DNA from 4 places in the Comamonas sp. CMM02 genome. Region 3 is predicted to be linked to each of the others. Evidence: predicted binding sites of a transcription regulator. Region 3 holds the regulator's gene; each other region holds the start of a gene.

Region 1 (7,993 bases), on a different contig from region 3:
CATGACCGCGAGAGAAATCGGGAAAAGGACATTCTAACGACTGCGCCTGCGTGCGCCGCATGCGTTTTGTGCAGGGAGACCCTAAAGCAGGCACACATTTGACGGTATACGGGTCAGATGCTTGTAAAAAAAGAGCTACTAGCGCTTGATTTATATGTCATTGGGGTAGTTAAGACTTTGAAAGTTCCAGACCATGGGCGCTAGCTGCTCTTTTTTTAGTGATGAAGGTCAGTCTTCGGTCCATGGCTCGCTGGTGGTTTCTACCCAGGCATGCCGCGCCGCTTGCCCCAGCATCGTGATCAATTCAGGCGCATCTTGGCTGCGCACGACGCCATAGCGCCAGGCGTCGTCGCTGCAGGGCAAGTGCAGCAATGCCAGGCCCTGGGGCGCCAGATGCTGGGCCAGGCTGGCAAAGCCATCGCTGATGGCATCGCCTTGAAGGTCTTTATCCCAGTGCCAGTCGTGCGCGCCTGACAGCCAGGTGCTGCTGCGCAGGGCGTCGGTGTCTTTCCAGTCGATATGCGCAAACTGCGCGGCAATCGCCTGCAGGTGCAACCAGTGCAAGGTGTAAAAGTTGTCGCCATCAGGCAACTCGATGTCTTGCTCGCCCGGTGCCGCAGCCTCTTCGTCTTCTGATTCCCCGCTGAGAACTTGAGCATCTGGGTGCGCCACGCAGTCGCGCCAGTCTTGCAGCAGTTGTGCGCTGGCAGTGGGCTGGCCCAGACACACGATGGTCGCCATGCGCTGCATCCAGTCGGCGTCTTGTGCCTTGATCAGCGCTGCACGTGTGATGGTTTCGGTGGTTGCGGGCAAAGGTGCTTGCCTGAGGCGCTGGATCACGCCTTGCAATGCGTCGTCATAGTCTTGCCATGTTTCACCCGTGGGCGTGAAGCTGAAGTCTTTGATGGAAAACATGCCCATTTGTGCCCCGGGGCGTTCACCCATGAACGCCATCAGCGCATTTTTTTGCAGCTTGCGGTGCAGGTGCGAGCACCAGATGTCGGGGCTGCTCAGCAGCTTGCCCTGGGTGTTGTAGATGTGGGGCTGGCCCTGGTGCGTAAAGGCCAGCAGCTTGCTGCCAGGCAAAACTTTGGGGGGCGAATCGTTAAAGCCGCGTTCAATCCGCTCGTAAGTGCAGGCCATGATTTCTTTGCCGCAGAGGTGCACCACACCTTCACCAAAGCGGCTGTTTGTCTGGTCTTTGTCATCGGAGGGTGCGATGCGGCGCCAGGCCACGGCCAAGCCAGTCTTAAGGTTGAACTCCCCGATGTGCGCATACGTGCTGTCAAAAAGCGGCTGGCCCTGTGGATTGAGGACCTGCATGGTGGTGTTGCCATCGGCTGCTTGGCAGCTGATGCGCATCACACCATCGTTGTCAGCGCTGTAACTGGCGTCGGTAACGGCTGTGTGCAGCGGCACCAAGCCGGGCAGGCTGTAAAGATCGTAGGCGTCAGGCGCTTGTGGTGACTTGCATTGCATCACGTGCGGGGTGAGGGCCATGGCGTTCAGATAGCCCGCAGTAGGTGGTAGTACCCACAAGCCATTGAAATCTTTCAGACCCGATACAGCCCCTGCACCCGGCACACTTTCGGGCTGCCATACGCTGATGTAGCCGTGGGACGGAAACACCAGATGCGCACCGTCATCCGGGTGCTGTAGCCAGCGACCATAGGGCGTGACCATGCCCACGGGCAAACTCATGCGCTCATCTTCGCTGTGGGGCGGCAGTCCCGTGCTGGGGTGGCGCTTGGGCACGACGCAATAGGTCTGCGTCTGCTCATCCCAGGCACCAAAGTGGCTCAGCGTGTAATGCTCGACCAGCCAAGCGGGCCAGTCTTGTTCATCGTCTTGCTCAATCGCTGCGGTGCGGGCAATGACTGCAGGGCTCCACCAGCCCAGTTGTGCGTGCGGGTCTTGCTTCAAAATTTGAAGTGCTTGTGGCAAAACAGGTGTGTGTCCATCCCATTGCCGGCACACATCGCGCTGAGCATGCAGAAAGTGGGCGAACTCTGGTTCGTCAAAATCATGCGGGCACAGCATGGCGCTATCGAGCAGCAGCCATTGGCGCTGGCTGGTGGTGATGGTGCTGTCCATGGCTTGCCACTGCGCGCACATCGATGCCGACCAGTGGCTGGGCAGCGGCTCCATGCAGGCCTTGAGCCATTGCCAGCGCGCCTTGACCTGTGCCATGGGCGCCACCAGTGCAGACAGCGCATCTTTATCTTCGTAGGCACTGCAGGGCACCTGTTTTGGCAACTGTTGGGCGTCGCCCATGAGTACGCTAAACAGCAGGGGCGTGGTGTCGAACCATTCGGCCCAGCCATCGCAAACGCCACCGGGCTCGACAGGCCAATGGGTGGTGGAACTGGGGAATTCATCGTGGGCAAGCAGCAGGGCGTAAGCAGGCATGAAATTGCAGAAAAACTAAAAGGCGGTAGTGCCCTGCGCGCAGCGGCGACGGCTTGAGGTAGGGGCGTCAGTCTTCAGGCCGTAAGCGGCACGGGTGCGCTGTGCGCAGCACCGGGCTTGATGGCCACGATGCGCTGCACCACACGGTCAGGCTGGCTGCGCAGGCCATGCTCGTAGGCCACTACCTGCCAGCCATTGCAGACCTGCAGCAATTCACCGGGCGCGAGCAAGAAGTCAGGGCGCGACGGTTTGCCGAAAGCGGCATTGCCCTGCGCAAAGGTTTCGTAGATCAGTACGCCGCCATCGCGCACGCTGCCCAGAATCTGGGGCCACAAGGGGCGCCACAGATAGTGGGTGACAACCACCGCATCAAATTGCTGCTCGGGCAAGGGCCATGGGGCATTTTCTATATCGGCGTGCAGGGCGCGTACGCTGGCGGGCAAGTGCGCCAAGGCCTGTGCATCACGATCAACCCCTGTCAGCTGATGGCCCAGTTCAGCCAGAAACGCCGCGTGGCGGCCCCTGCCACAGGCCACATCGAGCACCTGCGAAGCAGGGGGAATGACGTGACTAAAGCGTTGAATCCATTCGGAAGGTGCAGCGGCCGTGGCAACCATACTGAGGGGCAAAGGAGAAGGACAAAACATATGCAGCCCACTATATGCGCTGCAGTGCAGGGTTTTAATGCGGGCGACTGTCTTGTTTTACGGCTGCCAGGGCCATGTTTTCTACCCAGCCCGGCGCTATCAGTTTGATCCACCGGCCCAGCTTGCCTTTGGTGGTCATCACCACTTCACGCTGGCGGGCGTGCATGGCGCGGATGATCAGATGCGCGCACTCTGACACAGGCATGGCGTTGTCTTCTTTGAGGCCGCTCACACCTGCGGCCTGTCCTTGGGCGTTGTAGCCGTGGTAACGGATGCGCGTGTCCACCACGCCTGGGTAGGCCAGCGTGACGCTCACGCCGCTGGGTTTGAGCTCGGCCCTCAGGGCTTCAAAAAATCCCACCATGGCAAATTTGCTGGCACTGTAGGCAGTACGCCCCGGCACACCCACCAGCCCTGCCAGTGAAGACACCGCCACGATGCGCCCGCGCGAAGCCTGCAAATGCGGCAACGCAGCATGCGTGCACCACACACTGCCCCACAGGTTCACGCGCATCAGCTGTTCGTACCATTGCAAATGCTCTGCGCTCACATCAGCCAGCATGGCGTGGGCAGAGATGCCTGCGTTGTTGATCAGACAGTCAATCCCGCCAAAGGCCTGCACCGTTTGTGCAATCAACGCGCGGCACTGCGCTTGGTCTGCTACGTCGGTGCGTACCACCAGTACCTGGGCTTTGGCGGCCCGGCACTCTAATGCGACGGCTTGCAGCTTGGCAGCGTCGCGGGCCGCCAGTACCAGTTGCAATTGTTCATGGTGGGTGTGCGCCAGCTGGCGTGCCATTTCAGCGCCAATGCCGTCCGAAGCGCCTGTGATGATGATGCGAGGCAAAGCAGTCTCCCGGCCATGCCGCCGGGAGTGTTTCCTCAGCTTAGAAGCAGGCCCAAACCTGATCTGCCAGTGTGAGCATGAATTCTGGGCGTGTGTACAGGGCAAACACCGCCAGCAAGATCGCTAGAACCCCCGCCCAGATCAGCGCCCGCAGCCACAAAGGCAGTGCAGGCGGGGTGGGTGTGGTGTGGGTGTGCATGGTGGTCAATATTACGCTGTTGCCGTCGGCTGGCGCACCAAAGCGGCTTCACGCACCGGCAGATTGACCAGCGCAGCAAAGATGCCCAAGGCAATCGACAGATACCACACCATGTCGTAATTGCCGTTCATGTCATACAGATAGCCACCCAGCCATACGCCCATGAAGCTGCCAATCTGGTGGCTGAAAAATACAAAGCCCCCCAGCATGGACAGATGCTGCACGCCAAAGATTTGTGCAATCGTGGCATTGGTCAGCGGCACGGTGGACAGCCACAGAAAGCCCATGGCAGCAGTGAAGATGTATACCGACCATTCGGTCAGCGGCATCAGCAAGAAAAGCACGGTGATTACCGAGCGCATGCCGTAAATGCCCGACAGCACATAGCGCTTGTGCATGGGGTATTTTTGCCCCAGATTGCCTGCCAGATAGGTGCCAAAAATGTTGAACAGTCCTACCAGCGCCAGACCAATGCTGGCCACGTGGGGAGCCATGCCAAAGTCTTTGAGGTAGCTGGGCATGTGTACGCCAATGAACATCACCTGAAAGCCGCAGACAAAGTAGCCCGCCAGCAGCAGCACAAAGCTGGGGTTGGTCCATGCCTCTTTCAGGGCATGTCCAATGGTCTGTTCGCGCTTGGGTGCAGCGCCCCCCGTGAAGCCCGGTTCGCGCAGGCCAAACGCAAGCACGCAAATAATGAGTGCCATGGCAGCCAGAATCAGCAGCGCATTGCTCCAGCCAAACTGCGCAATCAGCGTGCCTTCCATTGGCACCATGAAAAACTGACCAAATGATCCGGCTGCAGCCGTAACCCCCATGGCCCAGCTGCGCCGTGCTGCAGGAATTTGCCGCCCCAGCACGCCATAAATCACCGCATACGTCGTGCCTGCCTGTGCTGCGCCAATAACCACGCCGGTCGTCAGTGCAAACATCAGGGTGCTGGGCGACAGGGCCATGCCAATCAGCCCCAGTGCATACAGGACGGAGCCGCAAATGAGCACCTTGAAGGCACCAATCCGATCGGCAATCATGCCCACGAAGATGCCAAAAATGCCCCACGACAGGTTCTGAATCGCAATGGCCAGCGAAAAACTCTCTCGCGTCCAGCCCATGTCCTGGGTGATGGGCAGCAACCACAGCCCAAAACCATGGCGTATGCCCATGGCCAGTGTGACGACCATGCCCCCGCACAGCAGCACTTGCAGCATGGGCAATTGCTGGGTGGATGATTGTTGTGTGTTGTTTTGCATGCCAAACAATGTAGCGAAATGCGTCGGTAAAAGCTGCAACATGTGCGATATGGATTGCATATTCCAGCCTTCGGATGGCACGATGCCGCCTTCGCTACACGGAGTCTAGTCTTGGTTACTGTGAATTTATCCAGCACTGAGCTGTGGCCGGAATTACAATCCGCCCCCATGGCAGCTAAACCCTCTACTCCTGCATCCGCTTATTCGGAAGGCTCAATCCGCGTGCTCAAGGGCCTGGAGCCCGTCAAGCAGCGTCCCGGCATGTACACCCGTACCGACAACCCCTTGCACATCCTGCAAGAGGTGATTGACAACGCCGCCGACGAGGCTTTGGCCGGATTCGGCAAAAAAATCAAACTCACCTTGCACACCGACGGCTCCGTCAGTGTGGAAGACGATGGCCGTGGCATTCCTTTTGGCCTGCATCCTGAAGAGGGTGCCCCTGTGGTCGAACTGGTCTTTACCCGCCTGCATGCGGGTGGCAAGTTCGACAAGGGCAACGGAGGGGCATACAGCTTTTCTGGTGGCTTGCATGGCGTGGGGGTCTCGGTGACCAATGCGCTGTCCACGCGGCTGGAAGTGACCGTGTTTCGCGATGGGAAAGTCGCCAGTCTGACTTTCTCGGGCGGCGATGTGATCGAGCCTTTGAGCGTACGCCCCATGGCCAGTGGTGACCGCAAGCAGGGCACCACCGTTCGCGCTTGGCCAGATGCCAAATACTTTGACAGCCCCCACTTGCCCATGGGCGAGCTGGTGCACCTGCTGCGCTCCAAAGCCGTGCTCATGCCCGGTGTCAGCGTGACACTGACCAACGAAAAGAACAAAGACGTTCAGCAGTGGCAGTACAAGGGCGGTCTTAAAGACTACCTTTCGCAAACGCTGGTGGCTGACCCCGTCATTCCGCTGCTTGAAGGCGAAGGCTTTGCTGACAAGCACAGCGATACGTTCAGCGAAGGTGAGGGTGCCGCTTGGTGCCTGGCCTTTACGGAGCTGGGTGCCCCCGTGCGCGAGAGCTACGTCAACCTGATTCCCACCACGGCGGGTGGTACGCACGAAAGCGGCCTGCGCGATGGCTTGTTTCAGGCCGTCAAAGGCTTTATCGAGCTGCATGCGCTGCTGCCCAAGGGCGTCAAGCTCATGCCGGACGACGTATTTGCGCGTGCCAGCTTTGTCTTGAGCGCCAAGGTGCTTGATCCGCAGTTTCAGGGCCAGGTCAAAGAAAAGCTCAACAGCCGTGATGCCGTGCGCCTGGTTTCGGGTTTTGTGAAGCCCGCCATGGAGCTGTGGCTCAACGCCAATGTGGAACATGGCAAGAAGCTGGCCGAACTGGCCATCAAGGCTGCGCAAATTCGCCAGAAGGCTGGTCAGAAGATTGAAAAGCGCAAAGGCTCTGGCGTGGCCGTGCTGCCCGGCAAGCTGACCGACTGCGAAAGCCGTGATCTGGCCGACAACGAAGTGTTTCTGGTGGAGGGTGACTCTGCCGGTGGCTCCGCCAAAATGGGGCGCAACAAAGCGACGCAGGCCGTGCTGCCTTTGCGCGGCAAGGTGCTCAACACCTGGGAGGTGGATCGCGACCGCCTGTTTGCCAACAACGAAATTCATGACATTTCAGTGGCCATCGGCGTGGACCCCCACGGCCCGAATGACACGCCAGATCTGTCTGGCCTGCGTTACGGCAAGATTTGCATCTTGAGTGATGCCGATGTGGACGGCTCGCACATTCAGGTGCTGCTGCTGACCTTGTTCTTCAAGCATTTCCCCAAGCTGATCGAAGCGGGCCACGTTCACATTGCGCTGCCTCCCTTGTTCCGGGTGGATGTGCCTGCGCGTGGCAAAAAACCAGCGACCAAGGTGTATGCGCTGGATGATGGCGAGCTGCACGCCATTCTCGACAAGGCCGCCAAAGAAGGCGTTCCGCGCGAGAAATGTCAGATCAGCCGCTTTAAGGGTCTGGGCGAGATGAACGCTGAGCAATTGTGGGAAACCACGCTCAACCCCGACACCCGGCGTCTGCTGCCGGTGCAGGTTCAAAGTCTGAACGCTGAGGCATCGGCCCACATCTTTGGCCAGCTTATGGGTAAAGGAGAAGCGGCTGCCCGCCGAGAGTTGATGGAGCTGCACGGTGATGCGGTCGAGGTGGATATTTAACGTCTGCCATGTGCATGCGCACTCGTCTGACGGCATCTTCAGCACAGGGGCGCGATGGGCGACATCCCCACGCGGTTTTAACGCATGGGGCTTGGAGACATCGCCAGCCCCGTGTTAAATGTGAGTGATGACTAACACGATTCAGTCTCCTATAGCCAAGCGCAATGGCCCCCAGTCTGCGTCAGCGTGCCTGCACAGCAACTGGTTGCGCGCCGTGAGTGCAGCTGTGGGGTTGTTCAGCGTGTCACTGGCCCATGCTGATACCTGGTTTTTCGTCGAGGACAACGGTGTTTTGCACTACGCCAATGAACGCGTGGACGAGCGCTATCACCGCTTTTCAATGAATGACCTGGAGCCCGGCGATGGCCCCCTGTTTGTCGATATACGCGCTGCAGCCTACCGGCTAGCAGAAGCCTCCGAAAAAGATCGTAGCGCCGCCACCCGGTACTTTGCCAATAGCAGTGGCTACAAACTCCACGCCAAGCACATCCGT
Region 2 (7,993 bases), on a different contig from region 3:
TACGCAGAGCGACCGTATTTTTTATTCATAGCGCACTACGCGCGTATTCATTGGTTTTTAGATAGATATGTATCTGAAACCATTTAACTGCAAGCGTTAACAGCTACTTTTTATGATGCATGCTTGATGTCTGACTTAACAGCCAAGGCTGCCCAGGTGCGCCGTGCCACCTTGATTGGCCTGATTGCCGTGGTGTGCTGGAGCTGCACGGTTGGCCTGATGCGTTCTGTGGCCGAAGCGCTGGGTGCCCTGGGCGGTGCGGCCGTGCTTTACAGCGTGAGTGCAGGCTTTGTCCTGATGGTCAAAGGCCTGCCATCGCGCACGCAGCTGCGCGGGGTCTCACGGGTGTATCTGCTCGCTTGCGGGCTGCTGTTTGCGTTCTACGAAATCTGCCTGTCTTTGGCAATCGGGCTGGCCCATGACCGCCCGCAATCGCTGGAGCTGGGCATGATCAATTACCTCTGGCCAAGCCTGACCATTGTGCTGGCTGTGGTGTGCCGCCAGCAGCGTGCCCGCTGGTGGCTGTGGCCCGGGGCGGCCCTGTGCCTGTGGGGTCTGGTCATGGTGATGGGTGAGGGCGCACAAGCCAGTGCGGCGCCTTGGTGGCGCAATTTGGGCACGCACATGGCGGCCAATCCGCTGGCCTATGCACTGGCTTTTGGTGCAGCACTGATGTGGCCTGCGTACTCTGTGCTGGCGCGCATGTTTGGCGGGGGCTTTAATGGCGTGGGCCTGTTCCTGATCCTCACCGCAGCATTGCTGTGGCTGCAGTGGCTGGCAGTCGATGCACCGCCCATGCAATGGAGCTGGAGCGTGGTGGCACAGGTGCTTGCCGTGGGCGGGGCGACGGCACTGGGCTATAGCTGCTGGGAGCATGGCATTCAGCGCGGCAATCTGGCGGTGATGGCGGCCGGCTCTTATTTCACCCCTGTACTGTCGGCACTGTGGGCCAGTGTGTGGCTGTCGGTGCAGCCGGGTCTGCCGTTCTGGCAAGGCGTGGTGCTCATTACCGGTGGCTCGCTGGTGTGCTGGTGGGCGACGCGGCACTAGAGCGGTCTTTACCTTTTGTGAGTGTGGCAACTGCTGCCTTCGTGCGGTTGCTAGGCAGGGGCCGTTGCCGGCGCCTGCTGCACTCGCTTAATCCTCGTCCGGGGCCTGTCCGCGCAGTACTTTGTTGACCACATCGCCGCCAAAGCCCCGGCTGGCCAGAAAGCGCATCTGCTTCATGCGTTCTTGTGGTGTGGTGGCGGGTTCGCCAAATTTGCGCAGCCAGACATCCCAGGCGCGTGCGTGCTCGGTGTCTTTGAGCTGCTCGGCGGCGGCGCGCACTGTGTTGTCATCCAGCCCTTTGCTGCGCAGCTCGTGCAGCACGCGGGAGGCTCCCAGCTTGCCGCTGCGCCGGTACAGCACCGATTGCGCCACACGCTCGGGGTTGATGAAGTTCTTGGCCTCCAGCGCATCCAGCACGGCAGCCAGGTCTTCGCCTTCTTCTACGTAAGGGGCCAGCTTGCGCTCCAGCTCCAGGCGCGAGTGCTCGCGCTGTGAAAGGTATTTGAGCGCGCGGCCGGTCAGAGATATTTTGTGGAAACCCATAACATCCAAAAAAATGGCTGCCAGTGCTTGAACAGTCAGCGCTGGCAGCCTTTTTCACGCTAAAAGCTGATTAGGCAATCACACCGTCTTCGTCGGCAACCAGCTTGTCGGCTTTTTTGCCTTTGGCAGGTTTGGTGGCTGCTGCATCTGCGCCGGGCACGGCCACCAGGCTGATGCCCAGGCTTTCGCGCACCTTGTTTTCAATCTCGATGGCCAGCGCGGGGTTCTCTTTGAGGAACTCACGGGCGTTGTCGCGGCCCTGGCCGATTTTTTCACCGTTGTAGGCATACCAGGCGCCGGATTTTTCAATCAGCTTGGCTTCAACACCCATGTCCAGCACTTCGCCTTCGCGGCTGATGCCTTCGCCAAACATGATGTCAAATTCCGCCGTCTTGAAGGGGGGCGACACCTTGTTCTTGACGACCTTGACCTTGGTTTCGTTGCCAATGGCGTTGTCGCCCTTCTTGATGGTGCCGGTGCGGCGAATGTCCAGACGCACCGAGGCGTAGAACTTCAGCGCATTGCCGCCGGTAGTGGTTTCTGGCGAGCCGAACATCACGCCAATCTTCATGCGGATCTGGTTGATGAAGATGACGGTGCAATTGGTCTTCTTGATCGTGGCCGTCAGCTTGCGCAGGGCCTGGCTCATCAAGCGCGCCTGCAGGCCGGGCAGCGAGTCACCCATGTCGCCTTCAATTTCGGCCTTGGGCACCAGTGCGGCCACCGAGTCGATGACGATCAGATCCACCGCGCCAGAGCGCACCAGGCTGTCGCAAATTTCCAGCGCTTGCTCGCCGGTGTCAGGCTGGCTGATCAGCAGCTCGTTCAGGTTCACGCCCAGCTTTTGGGCATAGGCGGTGTCCAGTGCGTGCTCGGCATCGATAAAGGCGCAGGTGCCAGCCAGCTTTTGCATCTCAGCAATCACCTGCAGCGTGAGCGTGGTCTTGCCCGACGATTCCGGGCCGTAGATTTCAATCACGCGGCCACGTGGCAGGCCACCAACGCCCAGCGCAATGTCCAGGCCCAGCGAGCCGGTAGACACCACCTGAATGTCTTCAATCGCTTCGCCTTCGCCCAGCTTCATGATGGTGCCTTTGCCAAACTGCTTTTCAATCTGGGCCAGGGCTGCAGCCAGTGCCTTGGACTTTTCGCTGTTGGCATCGGGGGTGTTGCGGGTGATGGCGTTCATGGCTTTTCCTTGAAAAAAGAGGGTGGACTTGGTAAGTGCACCCCCTGTGGTTGTTCACAGGCTGGATGCTTGAACAGTAGTGTATGGGCTTTGTAAAAAATATATAGTCAAGTTGTATGACTATTCGTAAAACTGACTATGCCAATGAAAACATTGCCTGTGCATGTCGATGAAGCGTGGCGGCAGACCCACCTGGGGCGGTTGCTGGGCCATGCCATGCGCAAGTTTGATGAGCGGGTGCGCAGTCTGATGGCGCAGGACGATGAAACACCGCTGGCGCTGTCCAACCTGGCAGCGCGCAACAAGGTGGGGGCGGCGCACATTCACATCACGCGCCATCTTTCGCTGCAGGGAGACCGCATCACCGATCTGGCCGAGAGGGCCAGCATGAGCAAGCAGGCCATGATGGATCTGGTGGATCAGTGCGAGGCCTGGGGGCTGGTCACGCGCGTGGCTGATCTGCATGACCGGCGCGCCAAGCGCGTGCAATACACCGAGGCCGGCTGTGAATGGCACTGGGCTTTTCAGCGTGCGGTACAGCAGGCGCAGGCAGAGTTTGTGGAGGCCGTGGGCGAAGAGGTTGCCACCGTGGTGCGTCTGGGGCTGGAGGCCTACGGCAACGATGCAGGCGATGTGGCCTGACTGGTTGCTTGTCCGCCACATGCGTGCTGCAGCGCAGCACCCGCGTAAACACCTGTAGGGCGCGCAGGGGGGGACTTCTAGAATGGTCAGATGAACGGTGCCGTCCACGGTGCCGTGCGTGAAGTGACAACACACGCTGCAGCCTGCGGCACGAGATCGCGGCGCGGCAAGGAGACTGACCCATGCGCATCCTCATTGCAGAAGACGATCAAGTGCTGGCCGATGGCCTGTTGCGCAGCCTGCGCAGTGCGGGGGCGGTGGTCGATCATGTGGCCAGTGGCATTGAGGCCGATACCGCCTTGGTCACCAACAACCAGTTTGACTTGCTGATTCTGGATCTGGGCCTGCCCCGCATGCATGGGCTGGAAGTGCTCAAGCGCATGCGTGGCCGTGGTGACGGTCTGCCAGTGCTGATTTTGACGGCCGCTGACAGTGTGGACGAGCGCGTGCAGGGGCTGGATTTCGGTGCTGACGACTACATGGCCAAGCCCTTCAGTCTGCAAGAGCTGGAGGCTCGCGTGCGCGCCCTGACGCGCCGGGGCATGGGAGGCACCAGCAACTCCATCAAGCACGGCCCCTTGGTGTACGACCAGGCCGGGCGTGTGGCAACGATTGACGGCAAGATGGTGGAGCTGTCTGCGCGTGAGCTGGGCTTGCTGGAGGTGCTGCTGCAGCGTGCGGGCCGTCTGGTCAGCAAGGACCAGCTGGTCGAGCGCCTGTGTGAGTGGGGTGAAGAGGTGAGCAACAATGCCATTGAGGTCTACATCCACCGCCTGCGCAAAAAAATTGAGCGCGGCCCCATCCGCATTGCCACGGTGCGTGGTCTTGGGTATTGCCTTGAAAAAATCCAAGGCTAAATAAAGCATCGCTGGCAGCGCTTGCTGCACAGGCGTTAGCGGCCAAAAATATACCAATGACAGGCCAGCCCCGTGAAGATATTCCAGCGTGAGCAGCGATCCTTGTTCGGAGAAATTCTGGACTGGATGCTCACGCCCTTGCTGCTGCTGTGGCCCGTGAGCCTGGCGCTGACGTGGCTGGTGGCGCAATCGCTGGCCAACAAGCCTTTTGACCGTGCGCTGGAGTACAACGTGCACGCGCTGGCGCAGCTGATCATGGTGGAGCCCGATGGCCGCGCCCAGTTCAACCTGCCCCTGCCCGCCACCGAAATCTTGCGCGCCGATGAGTCCGACATGGTGTTCTATCAGGTGCTGGACAACAAGGGCGAGCATCTGTCCGGGGACCGCGATTTTCCTTCCGCCCACTCGCGTTACGACGTTCCCCCCGGTGAGGTGGTGCTGCGTGACGATGAGCTGCGTGGCGTGGACATTCGTGTGGCGGCCATGTGGGTGCGGTTGCCGCTGGTGGGCAACGACGAGCTGGCACTGGTGCAAGTGGCCGAAACGCGTGAAAAGCGCAGCGTGCTGGCAGCAGAAATCATCAAAGGGGTGATGCTGCCGCAGTTCGTCATCTTGCCGCTGGCGGTGCTGCTGGTGTGGCTGGCGCTGGCGCGTGGCATCAAGCCGCTGCACCGGCTGGAAGAGCGCATTCGCGCCCGCAAGCCCGAAGATTTGTCACCACTGAACCACCGCGCTGTGCCCATGGAGGTGGCCCCGCTGGTGGATGCGGTGAACGATTTGCTGCGCCGCCTCAATGAATCGCTGGCCACGCAAAAGCGCTTTCTGGCCGATGCGGCGCACCAGCTCAAGACACCGCTGGCAGGCCTGCGCATGCAGGCCGATCTGGCGCAGCGCGAGGGCATGAGCACGCAGGAGCTCAAACGCTCGCTGGAGCAAATTGCGCGCTCCAGCGTACGGGCCACGCACACGGTCAATCAACTGCTGTCGCTGGCTCGTGCCGAAGGCGGTGGTACGGGCTTGCAGCGTGCACCGTGTGACCTGGTGTCGCTGGTGATTGAGGTGATGCAGGACTTGCTGCCCCAGGCCATGGAGCGCCATGTGGACATGGGTTACGAGGGGGCCGAGCCGGGTGACCCGGGAGTGTGGCTGCAAGGCAATGCCACCTTGCTCAAAGAGCTGGTGCGCAACCTGCTGAGCAATGCGATCAACTACAGCCCATCCAGCGCTGAACACCCGGCGGTAGTTACGGCGCGCGTGTTGCCGGATGTGCTGGCGCGTGTGGTTTTGCTGCAGGTGGAAGACACCGGCCCAGGCGTGCCGCAGGAAGAGCGGGATCTGGTGTTTCAGCCGTTTTACCGGGCGCTGGGTTCAGAGGCTGACGGCTCGGGTCTGGGCCTGCCCATCGTGCAGGAGATTGCACGCCAGCATGGTGCCGAGGTGGTGCTGAGCGACGCCCAGCCGCAGCGCAAACCGCCGGGCGCACTGTTTTCCGTGCGCTTTAACGCCATCCGATCCGCTGCATCTATAGAAGCCACTGGCGTCGATTAAGTCAGCGATCCAGCATGTTTATGCTTGAGAAGCGTTGCTGGATGAGCGGTGCTTGCTGCGAATTTTGTGTTGCGCCGCCAGGCTGCTGGCGGTTGGCTCTTTGGGAGGCTGTGCATGCTGCAGCAACCAATTGCGAAAAGCCACCAGCGGTGCAATGTTGGCGCGTGACTCGGGGTAGCACAGCCAGTAGCCCAGGTTGCTGACCAGCCCGTGCTGGGGCAGTGGCTCGCTCACCATGCCGCTGGCAATCTTGTCCTGCACCAGACAGCGCGGCACCAGAGCTACGCCCATGCCGGCCATGACGGCCTGAATGATGGTCTGAAACTGGTCAAACTGCAGGCCTGCCAGCGGGTCCATATTGCCCACATCCCAGGCTTGTGCCCAGGTCATCCACGCATGCGGAATGGTCAGGTGGCGCAGGCGCGTATAGCGCGCCACATCGTGCGGGGTTTGAATGGGGGGGCCACCAAAGCTGGCAGGGGGTGCAATCAAGGCTACGTCCTGGCCGTCCAGATAGTGCGCCCGGGCGCCGGGCCAATGGCCATCCCCAAACAGGATGGAGCAGTCCAGGTTGGGGCTTTCAAAGTCATAGCTTTGCACGTAAGGCACAAAGTGCAGTGTCACTTGCGGGTGCTGCTGTTGAAACTGGGGGAGCAGCGGAATGAGCCAGCAGGCGCCAAACGTGGGCAGGCTGGACAGGTGCAGCGCCCCGCCACCATCGGTGCTGGTGATCAATTCCAGCGTGGCTGATTCCAGTTGCGACAGCAAGGCGCGCACGGCTTTCTCGTAGCGTTCTCCTGCGGGCGTCAGGGTCAGCCGTTTGCGGCTGCGCTCAAACAAATCCACGCCCACCCACTTTTCCAGCTCCTGAATCTGCTTGCTCACCGCGCTTTGGGTGAGGTGCAGCGCCTCAGCCGCACGCGAAACCCCACCAAAGCGTGCGACGGTGGAGAAAGCGCGCAGCAGGTGCACGGGAGGCGTCAGACGACGCAGGGGAAGTAGGCTGGTTGACACGGTTTTATTCCTCTTGGGAATAATAACAATAGGACTATTTGTTTGGTTGTAAGCAGGATTTACCCTAACCTCATGCACTGGTCTTATAGATAACCCGCTTTTTCGTCATGGAGTCCGCACGATGCAACGCCGCCACTTTCTCTCCACTGTAGCCGCAGCTGCTGCAGTGTCTGTTTCCGGAATGGCCATGGCCCAAGATACGCGCCCCTTGCGCATCATCGTGCCCTTCCCTGCAGGCGGCTCCACCGACATGGTGCCCCGCAATTTGCAGGACGTACTGGGCAAGCTGCTGGGCCAGCCTGTGATTATTGAAAACAAGGCCGGTGCGGGTGGCTCCATCGGCATGGCTGAAGTGGCTCGCTCCACCGACGGCCTGACTTTTGGCATTGCCACACTGTCCACCCACGGTGTAAACCCTGCGGTCTACGCCAAGCTGCCTTACAACGCGATTGAAGATTTTGTGGGCGTCACAGAAATCGTGAAGGCGCCTGGCGTCATCGTGATCAACCCCAAACTGATTCCTGCCAAGAATTTTGCAGAACTGGTGGCCTACCTGAAGGCCAACCCCGGCAAGGTCAGCTACGCCACACCCGGCAACGGCACCATTGGTCACATGTGGGGCGCTCAGTTCATCAAGGCCACTGGCGTAGACATGCTGCACATTCCTTACCGTGGCGCAGGCCCTGCCATCAATGACGTGATGGGTGGCCAGGTGCCGGTGTACTTTGACCAGGTGGCATCTTCGCTGCCGCACATTCAGGGCGGCAAGCTGCGCGCCATTGCGGTGTCTTGGCACGAGCGTCTGGCGGTGCTGCCTGATGTGCCCACCTACAAGGAAGTGGGTCACCCTGAGTTGAACGATCCTTCGTGGTTTGGTCTGGTTGCGCCCAAGAGCACGCCTGCAGAACAAGTGGCGCGCGTGCAAAAAGCGGTGGCCGATGCACTGAAAGACCCCGCAGTGAAAAAGCGCATGGATGCCCAGGGCATGTACATCTCTGGCACAAGCAGCGCAGATTTCACCAAGCAGATCGCCAGCGAAGTGGCCAAGATGAAGAGCGTGGCATCCTCTGCCAATATCAGCGTGAATTAATTCACCGCTGTCCCGACAGCCAGAACCCGCAGCGCCCATGGCCTGCGGGTTTTTTGTTGC
Region 3 (7,993 bases):
ACGGCTCATTCCATGCCGCTATCCGCAATTTTGCACGATGAGGCTGCATAAAAGTCGTGCTTTGAGCAGTTGGTTTGGATCAGAAATCGTCCACTGCAGTGGTGTGCTGCTGCTCTGCCAGCATGTCTGAACGTATTGAATGCACACAGCGCAAAGTGCGCACAGCCTGCTAAGTCTGTACTCGAAGGTCTGGCTGGCAAAGGAGGACGGATTGCTGCAGTCGGTGCAGCAACCGTGCCCCCTGGCTGATGTCAGATTGATCCAGCAAACGTCACGTGATTAAACTGTGCTGCCGACTTGAATAAGCAGCACAGTTCAGCGTGAACCGAGATGGCTGCATGCACTTGGTGAATGTAATATTCATGATATTGATGGCTGGTCTTGCATGTTTACATTAAAGATTTTGAGTTGCTGTGCGAAATAAAAATAGAATTTCTGTAGATTTGAGAAAGCTGATTTTGATGCTTTCCATTCTGACTGGGCTCATTGTTGTTGTCAGTGCATTCTATGCGGCCCACAGCGTTCAGCGCCAGCAACTGGTGAAGGCATCGCTTGGTAATAATTATGTATATGCAGACAAGCTGGCAAAAACAACGGATGATTTCTTAAATTCGGCACAACAGCAACTAATGTTTTCGGCGGCTGTGCTTGCTGAAAATTTAGACAAGAAAAATATTTTAGAAGCTGAAGTAGACCGAGTCAGATTGCAGACCGATACATTCAACTCTGTGTTAATCGTTGATGTGAGTACTGAAGTTTTGGCAACCTCACCGGAGGCATTGCAAATCACAGGGCTGAAGCTGAGTACGCAAGGCGTTTTAGAGTCGATTGCTAAAAAGGCACCTGTTATAAGTGATCCTTATATCTCTACCGTAGGTAATTTGCTTGTATTTATATCTCACCCTATTTTTTCTTCAAAAGGAGATTATCAGGGGTTTATAGCTGGGACAATTTATTTGAAACAAGCAAGCGCTCTGCATAGGTTGTTGGGTGAGCATTATCATAAAGATGGTTCTTATATTTATGTTGTCGACAAGAATAAAAGGCTGCTATACCATCCCAATCAAGCGAGATTGGGCAGCGTAGTTGAGAATAATGCGGTAATAAATAGAGTTGTTCAAGGGCAAGAGGGTGAGTCGGTGGTCTTGAACAGCGAGGGCATTGAAATGATTGCAGGTTTTGCAGTCTCAAAAAAAGCTGAATGGGGCATCATTGCGCAACGGCCCATGAGCGCAGCACTGGTGCCTCTGGAAACATTGATGCAGCAAGTCATTTACAAAACCTTGCCTGCAGTGATTTTGTGTTTTATTTTTATTTTGTGGTCTGCTAAAAAAATATCAACGCCACTGAAAATGCTGGCTGACAGTGCACACAAGATGAATGAAGATGAGACTGAGAAAAATATACAAAGCGTCAGGTCCTGGTATTTTGAGTCTCAAGAACTAAAAAAGGCCATGCTTTTGGGTGTTGGTTTGCTTCACAATAATATTAAAAAACTTCGGGAAGATCTTCACAAAGATCCGCTCACGGGACTTGGTAATAGAAGAAACCTGGATGCGACAATTCAAGAGTTTAAAAATCTTGAAATCAAATTCTCAATTATCACAATTGATATCGATTACTTCAAAAAAATCAACGATACATATGGCCATGACGTTGGTGACAAAGTAATCAAGAATTTAGCCAATATTCTTGCGAATGTTTGTCGTCTGAACGATGTGCCTTGTCGTATTGGTGGTGAAGAATTTTTAATACTTTTGCCTAATACAAGAAAAGAAGATGCTACAAAAATTGCTGAAAGACTGAGAGTGAATGTGGAACAGGCCGAAATGCCAATGGTCGGAAAAATCACCATTTCTCTGGGGATCTCTAGTTACCCGGATGATTCGGTAGATGTTATCTCTGTCTTGAAGTATGGAGACGAAATGCTTTATAAGGCAAAGCACAATGGCCGTAATCGCGTAGAAGTTTTTGATGTTTGATCTAGGTGGGCGTATTCATTTGTTCAATATGAATTGAACGCCTGAAAAATATTTTTATATTACAAAAGCAATCCAGAGCGGCTATGGATGTCGCAGGATAGAAGCTGCGAAAAGTCGTTGGCCTAGCGATAACCAAATGCAGATGGATGCACAGGAGCGAAGCGCGTCACATATGCACGGAGGATGTGCGCCTCCTTAGGCTTCTAGTTTTGGGCTGCAGCAGGGGTATTCCAGGCTTTTGCTGCTAGCGTGCATGGTCCGTGCCATCTTCATGCTGGGCATATGCAGCGGGTGCATGGGCAGTGAACGTGTCACGTCAGGCTTGCGGTTTTGCACGTGGAAGATTGGCCTTGGCACGTTCCCAGGTTAAGCGCACATCGGTTTGCTCTGCAGTGCGGTAAGTAAAGCTGCGGCCCATCAGCCCTCCGCTACTGGGTAAAACGGGTTGGCGCGATGTGGAGTTGGGCGTTGTGCTCATGAATCCTCCTGCCGGTGCAATGTGGTCTTGTGAATCTTGATGACCCATGGATGGCATCGTGCAGCAATTTGATGCCTCTGGATCAGCCTTGTTTGCCATGGTGCATGTCAGGATTTTTCGATCCCTCTGTGGCTGTTCAAAAACATTCACTTTGTGGCTCGAGCTAGCAGACCATTACTGTGCTGCAACGCGCCAAATGTTGTTCTGCTCTTGAGCGGCGAGCTCATCCAGGGCTGCGCAGACATCGCCCAGTTTTCCAGACAATACAAAGCGGGAATTGTCGGCATCTTTCATGCGGCGCATTAAGCGCACATTGCCTGTGCACACCTGGCGATCAACCATGTGCGCTGGCAGATCAATGAAGCGTGCCTGGTTGGACGCCTTGTGGCCGGCTGGGCTGATACGGGGCAAAGGTAGCTCGCAGTAAAAAAATTGCATGGCGATTTCCTCTGGTGGGTGGGTGAAGGGAGGCAAAAACAGGCTGCAGTAATCCCTGCGGCACACAACGCCGCATTCGCAAGGATGAAATGGGTAGAGCGGGTTAGAGCTGGAAGGCGTTGCGAATCAAGCCGACAGCCAGGCCTTCAATCGCAAAACTTTCGTTGTCATCTACCTGGATGACCGGGTAGTCTGGGTTTTCTGGCAGCAGCTCGATGCCGGTGCTTGACTTGCGCAGGCGTTTGACGGTTACTTCATCACCCAGACGGGCCACCACGATTTGGCCGTTGCGTGCTTCACGTGTTGACTGGACTGCCAGCAAATCTCCATCCAAGATGCCAGCATCGCGCATGGACATGCCGCGTACGCGCAAGAGGTAATCTGGCTTGGTGGCAAACATGCTGCTTTCAACGGCAAAGCTCTGGTCGATGTGCTCTTGCGCCAAAATGGGCGATCCGGCTGCCACGCGGCCCACCAGTGGCAGCAGCAACGGTTGCATCGCGGCCATGGGCAAGTCAAAGTGTGTGCCACGTGCAGCATTGATGTGGCGCACAGCGTCGCTGACCAGGCGTATGCCGCGTGAAGTGCCGCTGACCAGTTCTAGAACGCCCTTGCGTGCTAGTGCTTTCAGGTGTTCTTCGGCAGCGTTGGCGGATTTAAATCCCAAGGTGCGTGCAATTTCTGCACGGGTAGGCGGTGCGCCTGTGCTTGAAATAGCATCTTGGATAAGGTCCAGAATTTGCTGCTGTCTGGGGGTGAGTGTGGTGTGCTCCATGCCTGTCCTTGCTTGGGATAACTGTTTGTTTATCCAGTACCTGTATTTTTAACCAGTTTTGGGAAGGCTGCAAGTGTCTACGAGAAGAAAAATTGTGATCTTGGGTACAGGGGGAACCATTGCAGGGCTGGGTCATGCCGATGGGGGCAGCGTTGGCTATAAGGCTGCTCAGATTGGTGTTGCACAGCTGCTACAGCCCATTGCACAAGGGTGCCTGCAAGGACACTTCGCATTTGAAGTGGCGCAAATCGCGCAACTCGATAGCAAAGACATGGATATCTGCACCTGGCAGCAGCTGGCCACAGCTTGCGCCAGCTGGCTGGAGCAGGAAGACGTGGCAGGCGTGGTCATTACCCATGGCACAGACACGCTGGAAGAGACCGCCTGGTTCTTGCAGTGCGTGTTGCAGTGCTCCAAACCTGTGGTGCTTACGTGTGCGATGCGCCCGGCAACGGCGCTGTCAGCAGATGGCCCTGCCAATTTGCGTGATGCGCTGGTTTGTGCCGCCCATGGTTTGCCGGGTGTCTGGGTGGCTGCTGCGGGCGAAGTGCATGCTGCGCAATCTGTGCGCAAAGTGCATCCGTATAGGTTGAATGCTTTTTCCTCTGGTGCGGCAGGGCCTGCAGGCTGGGTGGAAGAAGGGCGTGTGCGCTGGGGGACGACTGAAGCTCAGCTTGGTGGTGAAAGCTCTGCAGTGCCTGCGCGCGCCTGGAGCAGGGATGCTGCGCAGTGGCCCTGGGTGGAGATTGTCACCAGCACTGCCTGTGCACGCGCTGAGGCAGTTGACGCATTGGTGGCGGGGGGCGTCAAGGGGCTGGTGGTGGCTGGCACGGGCAATGGCTCTATCCATGAAGCCTTGCAGCAAGCCCTTCGCAGGGCGGTGAGCCAAGGTGTGCGGGTTTGGCGCAGTACACGTTGCGAGCAGGGGCAGATCGTGCTGGCCGATGGCGAGTGCGATCCCGGTGTGACGCCACTGAGCCCAGTGAAGGCGCGTATCAGTTTGATGCTGACACTGCTGCAGATACAGGTACAGGGGTAGTGCAAAGGCGATGCAGGCATAAAAAAAGCTGCCACAAGGGCAGCTTTTTTGTGGGCAATGGCAGCAATTAAGCGCTCAGTGCTTCAAAGGCGCGTGCAGTGATTTCTTCTACGGAGCCCATGCCGCTGATTGCGCGGTACTTGGGTGCGTGTGCCGGGTCTTCCTTGGCCCATGCCTGGTAGTAATCAACCAATGGACGAGTCTGGCTGCTGTACACGTCCAGGCGTTTTTTCACGGTTTCTTCTTTGTCGTCTTCACGTTGCACCAAGTCCTCGCCGGTCACGTCATCCTTGCCTTCTGTCTGAGGGGCATTGAACTTGATGTGGTAAGTGCGACCCGATGCTGGGTGTGAACGGCGGCCGCTCATGCGTTCGATGATGGCATCGAAAGGCACGTCGATCTCCAGCACATAGTCCAGATGCACACCGGCTGCCTTCATGGCATCAGCCTGGGGGATGGTGCGGGGGAAGCCGTCAAACAGGAAGCCATTGGCGCAATCTGCCTGGGCGATGCGTTCTTTGACCAGGTTGATGATCAGATCATCGCTGACCAGCTGACCCGCATCCATGACTGCCTTGGCTTGCTGGCCCAGCGGTGTGCCAGCCTTGACTGCGGCACGCAGCATGTCGCCAGTAGAGATTTGGGGGATGCCGAACTTCTGGCAGATGAAGGCGGCTTGCGTGCCTTTGCCGGCGCCGGGTGCGCCCAACAAAATCAGTTTCATGGAGATCCTCGAAATGTAGAAATTCTTGGTGGAGCGGGGGCTTTTCTTGAACAAGAAAAGCAGGCAGCAACCGCTCGATATTCGTTCAAGGATAGCACGCACGCCCTTGTTTTTGACTTACAAAACGCAGAGATATTCCCGTAGATGCAGTTTCTGAACAGCTGTTTTTCGTGCTTGACAGCGGTGTGTAGCGGTGTTTGTCAACTATGCACGGCAGGAATGAATGCCATGGGTTGTCTGCATGTCTTGTAGAAGACTAGACGGGTTGTTGTATAAAAAATGAGCAGTTAACGCTGGCCTGACTTTGTTTTACGTATCAAAGGAATCGCAAAACATGATGCAACCAGCGCTAACTGCTCTTATTTTTCCTTCATATTTCAGAAATTTCAGAAATATGAAGGATCAGGCGTGCTGCAACAACGCGCGAACACGCTCAAGGTCTTCGGGTGTATCCACGCCAGCGCCCGGGGCGCTGTGTGTGATGTGCACCGCAATCGAGTAGCCGTGCCACAGGGCTCGCAGCTGTTCCAGCGACTCAACGGCCTCGGTGGGCGCGGGCTGGAGCTGCGGAAAGCCGCGCAAAAACCCTGCACGGTATGCGTATATGCCAACGTGGCGCAAGGGGGTGAAAGTGCTGTTTTCATCCCACCATTGCGCGCTGGCTTGGTCGCGGTGCAATGGAATGGGGGCTCGGCTGAAGTAGTGGGCCAAGCCTTGTGCATTGCAGACAACTTTGACGACGTTGGGGTTCACGTAATCTTCAAGGCTGGCAATGGGGTGGGCAGCGGTGCCCATGCTGGCGGTGGGCGCTGCGGCCAGCACCTGTGCGACTGCGTCAATCAGGGCCGGGTCAATCAGCGGCTCGTCGCCTTGCACGTTGACCACCATGTCGTCGCTATCGAGGCCCAGTTGTGTGCAGGCCTCGGCCAGACGATCGCTGCCGCTGGGGTGGTCGCCGCGCGTGAGGATGGCGTCAATGCCATGGGCCAGGCAGGCTTGCACGATGGATGGGCTGTCGGCTGCAACGACCACGCGGGTTGCAGCGCTTTTGCGCGCCTGCAGGGCTACGCGCACCACCATGGGCACGCCTGCAATATCGGCAAGTGGCTTGTTGGGCAGACGGCTGGAGGCCAGACGCGCTGGAATCAGAACAGTGAAGCTCACGGTGCTCACGCTTGCAGTTCGCTGTCGTCCAGAGTGCGGGCTTCGTTTTCCAGCAAGATGGGCATGCCATCACGCACGGGATAGGCAAGGCGCGCGCTTTGCGAGATCAATTCTTGGCGCTCCTTGTCAAAGCGAAGTGGGCCTTTTGTGACGGGGCAGACCAGAAGTTCAAGCAGTTTGGGATCCATAGCGGTGTACCGGTGGGTGTTCTTTAATGGGGTGATGATAGGCACGGCTGGGCATCCAGCAGATCAAAATAGCCTTGATCCACTTGCAAATGCAGGGGCACAGCCAGTGCCTGCGGCATGGTTTGCCAGATTTTGGCAGCGTCTTTTTCAGTGCACACAACGAGCAAATGCTCATCCGTTGGGCGTTGCCAGCTTTCAAAATTGTAGTGATCGGGTAAGCCTTCGGTGCTGACCACGTTCAGAGACTGGGCGCGCAGCATGGCAAAAAACTCTTCAGGCCGGGCAATGGCGGCCAAGGCGTGCAGCGCTTGATCTTGCAAGTCAGACAGTGCCACGCGGGTGCCATCGCTGCGTACAGCAAAGGGTGCCAGCTGGCGCTGCAGCAGAAAACTGGGGGTGCTTGCAGGCGTGCCCTGCGGCGGTTGCGGCGCTGAATGCAGTACAGCGGTTACTGGGCGCGGCCAGGGCTCGCGCAAAGGACCGGCAGGCAGCAGCCAGCCGTTGCCAATGCCTTCGCTGTTGAATACACACACCTGTACATCGCGTGCCAAGGCATGGTGCTGCAGGCCATCGTCGCATACGAGGACGTTAGTTGCCGGGTAAGCCGCCAGCAAGGCACGGGCGGCGGCGATGCGCTGGCGAGCCACAAACACGGGCACGCCACTGGTGCGGGCCATCAGCAGGGGTTCGTCGCCCACGTCTTGCGGCGCAGATTGGGCCGTGGCCTCACGGCAGTCATCGGTGCTGCGGCCGTAGCCGCGCGAGATGATGCCGGGCGTAAGGCCCCGTGCCTGCAGGTGTGCCACGGTGGCCAGAGTGACGGGCGTTTTGCCGGCGCCGCCTGCAATCACGTTGCCAATGACGATGACAGGCACGCCTGGATGCTGTGCCTTTTTCAAACCCCATTGATACAGTTTGCGCTGCATGCCAGAGAGCGCGCCGTACAAGGCCGCAGCGGGCAACAAAGCCCATGCCGCCAGGCTGCGGCTGCGCCAGATCGTGCGAAGCCTGTCTGAGCCTGTGCCCTGATGGGCTGGGGTGCGCATGCTGTGCGCCTTATTTTTTGCCAGCCGCTGCGGCGGATTGCGTGGCAAAGGTGATTTGCGTTAACCCCGCACGCCGGGCGGCTTCCATGGCAGAAACCACGGACTGGTGGGGCGCGGCTGCGTCGGCGCTGATGATGACAATGCTATCGCCACCTGCGG
Region 4 (7,993 bases), on a different contig from region 3:
CGATGCGATTGAACGCCTGATGAAGCACGAAACCGTGTACGCCTTTCAGTACCAAGGCAAGCGCTACGACTGCGGCAGCAAAGAAGGCTTCTTGGAAGCCACGGTAGAGCTGGCCCTGCAACACCCTGACGTGGGGGAGCACTTTCGCGACTATCTCAAAAATCTGAGCATCTAACGCCCATGCTGTAAGCGTTTCAAATATAAAAGGCCTGCAATTGCAGGCCTTTCTTACGCTAGCAGCTATTGTTTTAACGGCGACGCAGGATATGGATGTACTCGGCACCTACCGTACTTTGCTCCACCAGCTCATTACCCGTTTGCTTGGCAAACGCTTGAAAGTCGCGCAGTGAGCCGGTATCGGTGGCCACCACTTTGAGCAACTGCCCGCTGACCATGTCTGCCAATGCCTTCTTGGCCTTCAAGATAGGCAGGGGGCAGTTCAAACCGCGCGTGTCAATTTCTCGGTAGATATTCATGGCAATGCTTCCTATAACTGACGCACATTGTAGGCACCCGCTGCAGCTGCCGCAGTAGCTTTGCACGCAAAGCCCAGATCACATCTGGCATTCAAAACAGTGGTGGCAGAACAAACCGGGCATCTTCTGCCCACGGCCTGGGCGGCCACTTGACCGGGTCTGGCTCTGGCGACTGCCCTGGCCTGAAGGCGCCAAACTGTGGCTCCACGCCCTTGCTGCGCACCCAGTGTGCCAGGGCATAACCGGTGCCCGAAGGCCAGCAGCGGGCCTCTTGTGGCGTCTTCCACTGGTACTCCAGCAGCTCAGGCGAAAGTTTCACATCCCCATCCACACGCACGTGGTAGGCCACCAGTACCTGATTCATGCGCAGAAATTCCCACGACCCCAAGATACGCAGTGCTTTCACGCGCAAACTGGTTTCTTCCATCACCTCGCGGCAAATACCTTGCTCCGGGGATTCACCGGCTTCCATAAAACCGGTAATCAGACCGAACACCCCCTCCTGCCACATCGCATTGCGCGCCAGCAATACCTCGCCCCGGTCGTTTTCCACCACGGCTGCCAGCACCGGTGTAGGGTTGCCCCAGTGCGTCCAGTGACAGGCCACGCAGCGCAGGCGATCTTTCATCCCGCTGTCTTCTTGCGAGGCAATCCACTGCAACGGTGTGGCGCAATTGGGGCAAAAACGCATCTCATGGCTCATAGAGCAAGCTTTCTCACAAAGAAAAGGGCAAAAAAAAGGCCGCAACCGGTGCGACCTTTCAGGCATGAAACGCCCGCTCAGGCAGGAAACACGCCCGTAGACAAATAGCGATCACCACGGTCACACACAATGAATACGATAGTGGCATTGTGCTCGCGCTTGGCAATCTCCTGCGCGACCCAGCAAGCACCCGCGGCCGAGATGCCCGCAAAAATACCCTCCTCACGCGCCATGCGACGGCACATGTCTTCGGCATCGTCCTGGCTGACATACACCAGCTCATCGACCAGACTGGCGTCGTAAATCTTGGGCAAGTACTCCTCAGGCCACTTGCGAATACCCGGAATGCGCGAACCTTCAGAAGGCTGCGCACCAATGATCTGAATATTGGGGTTCTTTTCCTTCAGGTACTTGGCCACACCCGTGATCGTGCCCGTTGTTCCCATGGCGCTCACAAAGTGCGTGATCTCACCGCCCGTTTGCTCCCAGATTTCAGGGCCTGTGGTTTCATAGTGCGCACGCGGATTGTCTTCGTTGGCAAACTGGTCCAGCACTACGCCCTTGCCCTGCGCCACCATTTGCTCTGCCAGATCACGCGCATATTCCATACCGCCGCTCTTGGGGGTCAAAATAAGTTCTGCGCCATAGGCCTTCATGGTCTGCGCGCGCTCAATAGACAGGTCCTCCGGCATGATCAGCACCATGCGGTAGCCCTTGATGGCCGCAGCCATGGCCAGTGCAATGCCGGTATTGCCAGACGTCGCTTCAATCAGGGTATCGCCAGGCTTGATTTCACCGCGCTCTTGTGCGCGCTGAATCATCGACAACGCGGGACGATCCTTCACCGAGCCAGCTGGGTTGTTGCCTTCCAGCTTACCCAGCAACACATTGCCGCGCTCTGTATTCGCTAGCGCATCAATACGCTGCAGCGCGACCAAGGGAGTTGAACCAATTGCCGCTTCAATTGAAGAATATTCTTTTTTCATTCCATAAATGTGCCATAATTCCGTTCATGCACTGATGACGCCCGGGTGGTGGAATTGGTAGACGCAGCGGACTCAAAATCCGCCGCCGCAAGGCGTGCCGGTTCGATTCCGGCCTCGGGCACCATACCTTAATGGTGTTTAGCGTTGTCATCAAGGCATATCCAGAATTATCGCGAGGTGGAGCAGTCTGGTAGCTCGTTGGGCTCATAACCCAAAGGTCGTTGGTTCAAATCCAGCCCTCGCAACCAATCAAGCTTAGGCTTCAAACAAAAAAGGTCAACTCACGTTGGCCTTTTTTGTTTTTGTCTTTCGCAAAAAAATTTCTATCCACTCTCTCAAAGTGGATATCTGAAGGCTGAAAAAACCCGTCTTCAGCCCATATCTGCCCCATCACAAGCGCCTGCAACCGGGGTCAGACCACCTTCCAAGCGCAGCCATTTGTATGGCTTCATGGCGAAGTTAACTGTATGGATATACAGTTAACCCATGTTCGCACTGATTGATGGCAATAACTTCTACGTTTCTTGCGAGCGCGCTTTCAACCCGCGCTTGGCGCAGCGCGGCGTGGTTGTGCTGTCCAACAACGATGGCTGCGTCATCTCTCGCAGCAATGAGGCCAAGGTCCACGTCAAGATGGGCCAGCCTTATTACCAGCTGCAAGAACAGCTGGCTGCACACAGCATCACAGCCCTGTCGGCCAATTTTTCCTTGTATGGCGATATGAGCGCACGCATGATGCGTCTGGCCTCTGCGCTCGGGCCCAGTCAAGAAATTTACTCCATTGACGAATGCTTCATTGGCGGACTAGAAGGCATCGCCCAGCTCACCACACGGGCACGCGCCATTCGCCAGCGGATAGAGCGGTGCCTGAGCATTCCCTGCTGCATAGGCATTGCGCCAACCAAAACCCTGGCCAAACTTTGCAACCACATCGCCAAAGAGGCAGAACGCCGGCAAGGTGGCTATTCACCAGCCTGGGCCCAGGTGTGCAACTGGCAGGAAATATCGCCCTCCCAGCAAATCGCCCTGCTGCAACACACTCCCGTGGCCGCCATCTGGGGAATTGGCCGGCGCATGGGCCCGCAGCTGGCAAAGGCAGGGTGCACCACCGCATACGATTTGGCACAACTCCCCTCAGCGCTGGCACGCAGCATGGGTGGCGTGGTACTGGAGCGCACCGCGCGCGAGCTGCAAGGCATCAGTTGCTTGACACTGGATAACGCGCCTGCAGCCAAACAGCAAATAGCATGCACGCGCAGTTTTGGGCAGGCCGTACATACGCTGCCCCCTTTATTGGAAGCCGTCAGTGAATTTGCATCTCGTGCGGCAGAAAAAGCCCGTGTTGCGGGTGTCCTTGCAGCGCAGGTACATGTGTTTGCCTACACCTCACCCTTTCGCCAAGGTTTGCCTTGGCACGGAGCCATGACGGTGCCGCTGCGCCAGCCAAGCAACGATGCACGCAGCCTGGTTCAGGCAGCGACCCACGCAGCGCGCAGTTTTTTTCAAGCCGGGCACCCACTGAGCAAAGCGGGTGTCATCTTGCTGGGCTTGCAGCCCTCCCATCAGCCAAGAACCAGCGATTTGTTTGCCGACGCTGACATCCCAAGCACCTCCACGCATTTGATGCAGGCCGTAGATGCCATCAATGCGCGCTACGGCAAGCAAACCATTCACCTGGCCAGTTGCGGCCTGCCCGGCCAGGACAGCACTGGCTGGCGCATGAAGCAAGCCATGCGCAGCCCGCTGTACACCATGCGCTATGAAGATTTACCAGTTGCACAGGCTTGACTGCCATGAATCACACACGCCCTGACCACGCCAGCCACCCCGTGCCCTGCGCACTGGCACCAGCGCCGCTGCCCTTGATTGGTGCGCAGGTACGCTGCGGCTTTCCCAGCCCTGCAGAAGATTTTCCCCTGCAGGTTTTTGATGTGATGGCGCACATCACACAGCACCCTGCCGCCACCTTCACCATGCGCGTCAGTGGCGACAGCATGCAAGATGCGGGCATCCTGGACGGCTGCATGATCGTGGTCGACCGGGCCATTGCACCGCAGCACGGGCATATTGTGGTGGCCGTGGTGGATGGCGAATTCACGGTCAAGCGGCTGTTCCTGCGCCATGGCCGCAGCGAATTGCACGCTGCCAACGCCGCCTTCTCGCCCATCGTTTTGCAAGGCCTGCAAGAACTTCAGGTCTGGGGCGTGGTGACAGCCTCCATCGTGGAGCACCTGCAGCACGTTCGGCGCACGAAGTAAGTACAAACCCTAGATTTTCCACGAAACCACTGAACAAGCCTGTGGACAACTCGATCATCTGCAGGGACAACAACCTCTAAGCCATTGTTTTTCCTGGCTTCACCTTACCCTGCCTAGAAAGCAGGCAAATCTTAGAAAAGCATAGCTGCCTGCGCTTAATTGATAAGCATCAGCAGCAAAAAACACGCACAGTCACTTATGCAGCAAAACAGGCATTGCCAAAGCTGGCAGACCCCCTAGACTTCGCATCCATTGTTTTGATGGATGCTTGCCATGTTGTATGCGTTAGCGGCCTTGTTCACCTTTCAACTGGTGGGTGAGGCCATGGTTCAGTTTTTTCAACTCCCCTTCCCTGGTGCCTTGCTGGGTGCCTTGCTGCTGCTCATCGGCTTGCTGATCTACGGACGCCTGCCGCAGGCCCTGGAGCAAACCTCGCAGATGCTGCTGCAAAACATGATGCTGCTGTTCATCCCGACGATTGCAGGCGTCATGCTGCACTTTGACCGCATTGCCAACGAATGGAAGCCGTTTCTGGTGGCGGGCATTGCAGGCGCAGCGATCACCTTTTTAGTGACTGCCTTCACCTTCAAGTGGATGCTGGCCCGAGAAAAACCACAGCAGGAGGCACCATGAACCAGTGGGACAACCTGCTTGCCAGCCTCTCTGTCACCCACCTGCCCTGGCTGGTGCTGACCATGGCCGTGTACCTGGCAACCATGGCGCTGTACAAGCGCTACAAATGCCACCCGATGCTGATTCCCGTTTTCCCCTCGGTCATCATCATCGTCTGCGTGTTGCTGGCCACGGATACCCCTTACGCCACTTACAAGCAAGGCGTTGAGTGGCTCAGCATTTTGATTGGCCCTGCCACCGTGGCGCTGGCCATCCCGCTGTATGCACAGCGCGCGCGCATTTATGCGCTGTGGCGCCCCATATGTGTCGCTCTGAGCATTGGCTGCGTGGTGGCCCTGTTCTCGGCCATGGGCATTGCCTGGGCGCTGGGCGGCAGCTGGGAGACCATCATCTCGCTGGCCCCCAAGTCAGCCACCATCCCGATTGCACTGCCCATGTCTGAGCGCTTTGGCGGCCTGCCATCGCTGGCCGCTGTCGCCGTCGCTGTCACTGGCATCAGCGGCTGCATGATGGCCCCCCTGCTGCTGCGCCTGATCGGCAGCAAAGACCCCGCTGTCGAGGGTTTTGCACAAGGACTGACGTCCCACGCCATTGGCACGGCACGCGCCATTCAGATCAATCCCACAGCCGGGGCATTTGCTGCATTGGCCATGGGCTTGAACGGTGTGCTGACGGCACTGCTGATGCCCCTGAGCGTAGCCGTTTTTCAGCGGCTTTGAGCCTCAGCGCACTGCTGCGCCATCGCTTGGAGCCAGCTTGAAAAAGCCTGCAGCACATTCGATGGTGCCTGCTGCGCGGGGGTGATGAAGTAATAGCTGCGCTCACCGCGCAAAGGCTGGGCACTGGCCACCACCAGCTCGCCACGCGCCAGCTCGGCTTCAATCAGCATTGGCGGGATCAGCGCCACCCCCATGCCATGCGTGGCCGCCACAGCCAGCATCGAAAACAGCTCATAGCGAGGGCCATCCATGGCCCGTGGGGCATCCACCCCTACCGACTGGAACCACTGCGCCCAGCCTTGAGGGCGCGTACTTTGCTGCAACAAAGGTAAATCTGCCAGCGCCTGTGGCTGCAGCGGCTGCCATGCCCGCCCCGGTGCCCGCTGCGTGGCGCGGTCCAGCAAGAGAGGGCTGCACACGGGCACCACATCTTCATCCATCAGGTGCATGGCTTCAATTCCTGGCCAGTTGCGCACTTGCTCGGGGGTGCCTGCATACAGCGCGGCATCAAAGCCCGTATCGGCAAACAAAAAAGGGCGTGTTTGCGTGTCGATGTGCACGGTGATATCAGGCTGGGTTTTGGCCAGCAGCGGCAGGCGCGGCATCAGCCAGCGTGTGGCAAATGTGGGCACGGCTGCCAGTTTGATGGTGCCGCCCGTGCCCTGATGGGCCATCAAATCCAGCGTGTCACGCTCCACACCCAGCAACCAGCTGCGGACCTTGCGCGCATAGGCATCGCCCGCTGGCGTCAGCGCCACGCCATGGCGGGTGCGGCGAAACAGCTCCACCCCGACAAACTCTTCCAGCGCAATCACCTGGCGCGACACAGCCCCCTGTGTCAGCGCCAGCTCTTGCGCTGCACGCGTGTAGCTTTCGTGGCGGGCAGCGGCCTCAAAACAGGCCAGCGCCTGGGTAGAAGGAATGGAACGGCGCATATCAGGGTGCCAAGCAAAAACGAGGGACAGAGGCAATGCTGCCGCAAAACAGCTATTTTCTCAAGCAAGAGATGCAAAAAGCTCATATCTGGATGCAAACAAATGGTTTGCCTGGGCACTGCCACCTTCGTACGATGAACTCCATAACGCACAAGGCATGCGCGTAGTCACATCGCAGCGTCACATGCCAGCGCCCCCTACAACTGAGCATTCAAGGAGCACAACATGGCCAGCAACTTTCAGTGGAACGACCCCTTCCAACTCGACCAGCAACTGACAGAAGACGAGCGCATGATCCGCGACGCGGCCTATGAGTACTGCCAAGGCAAGCTCATGCCCCGCGTGCAGGACATGTTCCGCCATGAAAAGACCGACATCACCATCTTCCGCGAGATGGGCGAGCTGGGCCTGCTGGGCCCCACCATTCCGACCGAATACGGTGGCGCAGGCCTGAACTATGTGAGCTACGGTCTGGTGGCCCGTGAAGTAGAGCGTGTGGATTCGGGCTATCGCTCCATGGCTTCGGTGCAGTCGTCACTGGTGATGGTGCCCATCAACGAATTTGGTACCGAAGCGCAAAAGCAAAAATACCTGCCCAAGCTGGCCTCGGGTGAATTCATCGGCTGCTTTGGCCTGACCGAACCTGACCACGGCTCCGACCCCGGCTCCATGGCCACCCGTGCCTACAAGGTGGACGGCGGCTACAAGCTCAAGGGCAGCAAGATGTGGATCACTAACAGCCCCGTCGCAGACGTGTTTGTGGTCTGGGCCAAGGAAGTGTCTGAAGGCGGCAACGTCGGCCAGATTCGTGGCTTTATTCTGGACAAGGGCATGAAGGGCCTGAGCGCACCTGCCATCCACGGCAAGGTGGGCCTGCGCGCCTCGATCACCGGCGAAATCGTGATGGACGATGTGTTTGTACCCGAAGAAAACGCATTCCCCGAAGTGCGCGGCCTCAAAGGCCCGTTCACCTGCCTGAACAGCGCACGCTTTGGCATTGCCTGGGGTGCCATGGGTGCGGCCGAGTTCTGCTGGCACACCTCGCGCCAGTACACGCTGGACCGCAAGCAGTTTGGTCGCCCTCTGGCTGCCAACCAGCTGATTCAGAAAAAACTGGCCGACATGCAGACTGAAATCACGCTGGGACTGCAAGCTGCCCTGCGCGTAGGCCGCATGAAGGATGAGCACCAGAACGTGGTGGAAATCACCTCGCTGATCAAACGCAACAACTGCGGCAAGGCGCTGGACGTGGCCCGCCTGGCACGCGACATGATGGGCGGCAA

The links. The regulator LexA, encoded in region 3, represses DNA repair genes until DNA is damaged. The targets are predictions, from matches to a motif close to ACTGTATNNNNATACAGT.
Region 1: IB213_RS07645 (DNA topoisomerase IV subunit B) is a predicted target of LexA. The motif match lies at 5,470-5,487, and genes of this name have one in related genera.
Region 2: recA (recombinase RecA) is a predicted target of LexA. The motif match lies at 2,843-2,860, and genes of this name have one in related genera.
Region 4: IB213_RS04550 (Y-family DNA polymerase) is a predicted target of LexA. The motif match lies at 2,628-2,645, and genes of this name have one in related genera.

Annotation. Positions count from the first base shown of each region.
Region 1 covers NZ_JACUZW010000002.1:528,090-536,082, forward strand. Annotated here, with positions in the region: gene dapA (4-hydroxy-tetrahydrodipicolinate synthase) at 1-3, opposite strand, end outside; gene IB213_RS07620 (hypothetical protein) at 229-2,409, opposite strand; gene IB213_RS07625 (bifunctional 2-polyprenyl-6-hydroxyphenol methylase/3-demethylubiquinol 3-O-methyltransferase UbiG) at 2,484-3,026, opposite strand; gene IB213_RS07630 (SDR family oxidoreductase) at 3,091-3,903, opposite strand; gene IB213_RS07635 (hypothetical protein) at 3,944-4,102, opposite strand; gene IB213_RS07640 (MFS transporter) at 4,114-5,310, opposite strand; gene IB213_RS07645 (DNA topoisomerase IV subunit B) at 5,521-7,500, shown strand; gene IB213_RS07650 (lytic transglycosylase domain-containing protein) at 7,628-7,993, shown strand, end outside.
Region 2 covers NZ_JACUZW010000004.1:63,840-71,832, reverse strand. Annotated here, with positions in the region: gene yddG (aromatic amino acid DMT transporter YddG) at 127-1,050, shown strand; gene recX (recombination regulator RecX) at 1,138-1,593, opposite strand; gene recA (recombinase RecA) at 1,664-2,782, opposite strand; gene IB213_RS13925 (MarR family winged helix-turn-helix transcriptional regulator) at 2,921-3,424, shown strand; gene IB213_RS13920 (response regulator transcription factor) at 3,607-4,281, shown strand; gene IB213_RS13915 (sensor histidine kinase) at 4,354-5,829, shown strand; gene IB213_RS13910 (LysR substrate-binding domain-containing protein) at 5,848-6,843, opposite strand; gene IB213_RS13905 (tripartite tricarboxylate transporter substrate binding protein BugE) at 6,965-7,933, shown strand.
Region 3 covers NZ_JACUZW010000003.1:445,451-453,443, forward strand. Annotated here, with positions in the region: gene IB213_RS11570 (diguanylate cyclase) at 414-1,982, shown strand; gene IB213_RS11575 (hypothetical protein) at 2,299-2,460, opposite strand; gene IB213_RS11580 (hypothetical protein) at 2,635-2,898, opposite strand; gene lexA (transcriptional repressor LexA) at 3,002-3,673, opposite strand; gene IB213_RS11590 (asparaginase) at 3,747-4,712, shown strand; gene adk (adenylate kinase) at 4,780-5,436, opposite strand; gene kdsB (3-deoxy-manno-octulosonate cytidylyltransferase) at 5,839-6,609, opposite strand; gene IB213_RS11605 (Trm112 family protein) at 6,606-6,788, opposite strand; gene lpxK (tetraacyldisaccharide 4'-kinase) at 6,812-7,834, opposite strand; gene IB213_RS11615 (biopolymer transporter ExbD) at 7,845-7,993, opposite strand, start outside.
Region 4 covers NZ_JACUZW010000001.1:993,219-1,001,211, reverse strand. Annotated here, with positions in the region: gene galU (UTP--glucose-1-phosphate uridylyltransferase GalU) at 1-175, shown strand, start outside; gene IB213_RS04575 (sulfurtransferase TusA family protein) at 249-476, opposite strand; gene IB213_RS04570 (NUDIX domain-containing protein) at 568-1,179, opposite strand; gene cysM (cysteine synthase CysM) at 1,257-2,165, opposite strand; tRNA gene IB213_RS04560 (tRNA-Leu) at 2,205-2,289, shown strand; tRNA gene IB213_RS04555 (tRNA-Met) at 2,337-2,413, shown strand; gene IB213_RS04550 (Y-family DNA polymerase) at 2,652-3,953, shown strand; gene IB213_RS04545 (LexA family transcriptional regulator) at 3,959-4,423, shown strand; gene IB213_RS04540 (CidA/LrgA family protein) at 4,697-5,056, shown strand; gene IB213_RS04535 (LrgB family protein) at 5,053-5,775, shown strand; gene IB213_RS04530 (LysR family transcriptional regulator) at 5,763-6,710, opposite strand; gene IB213_RS04525 (acyl-CoA dehydrogenase) at 6,936-7,993, shown strand, end outside.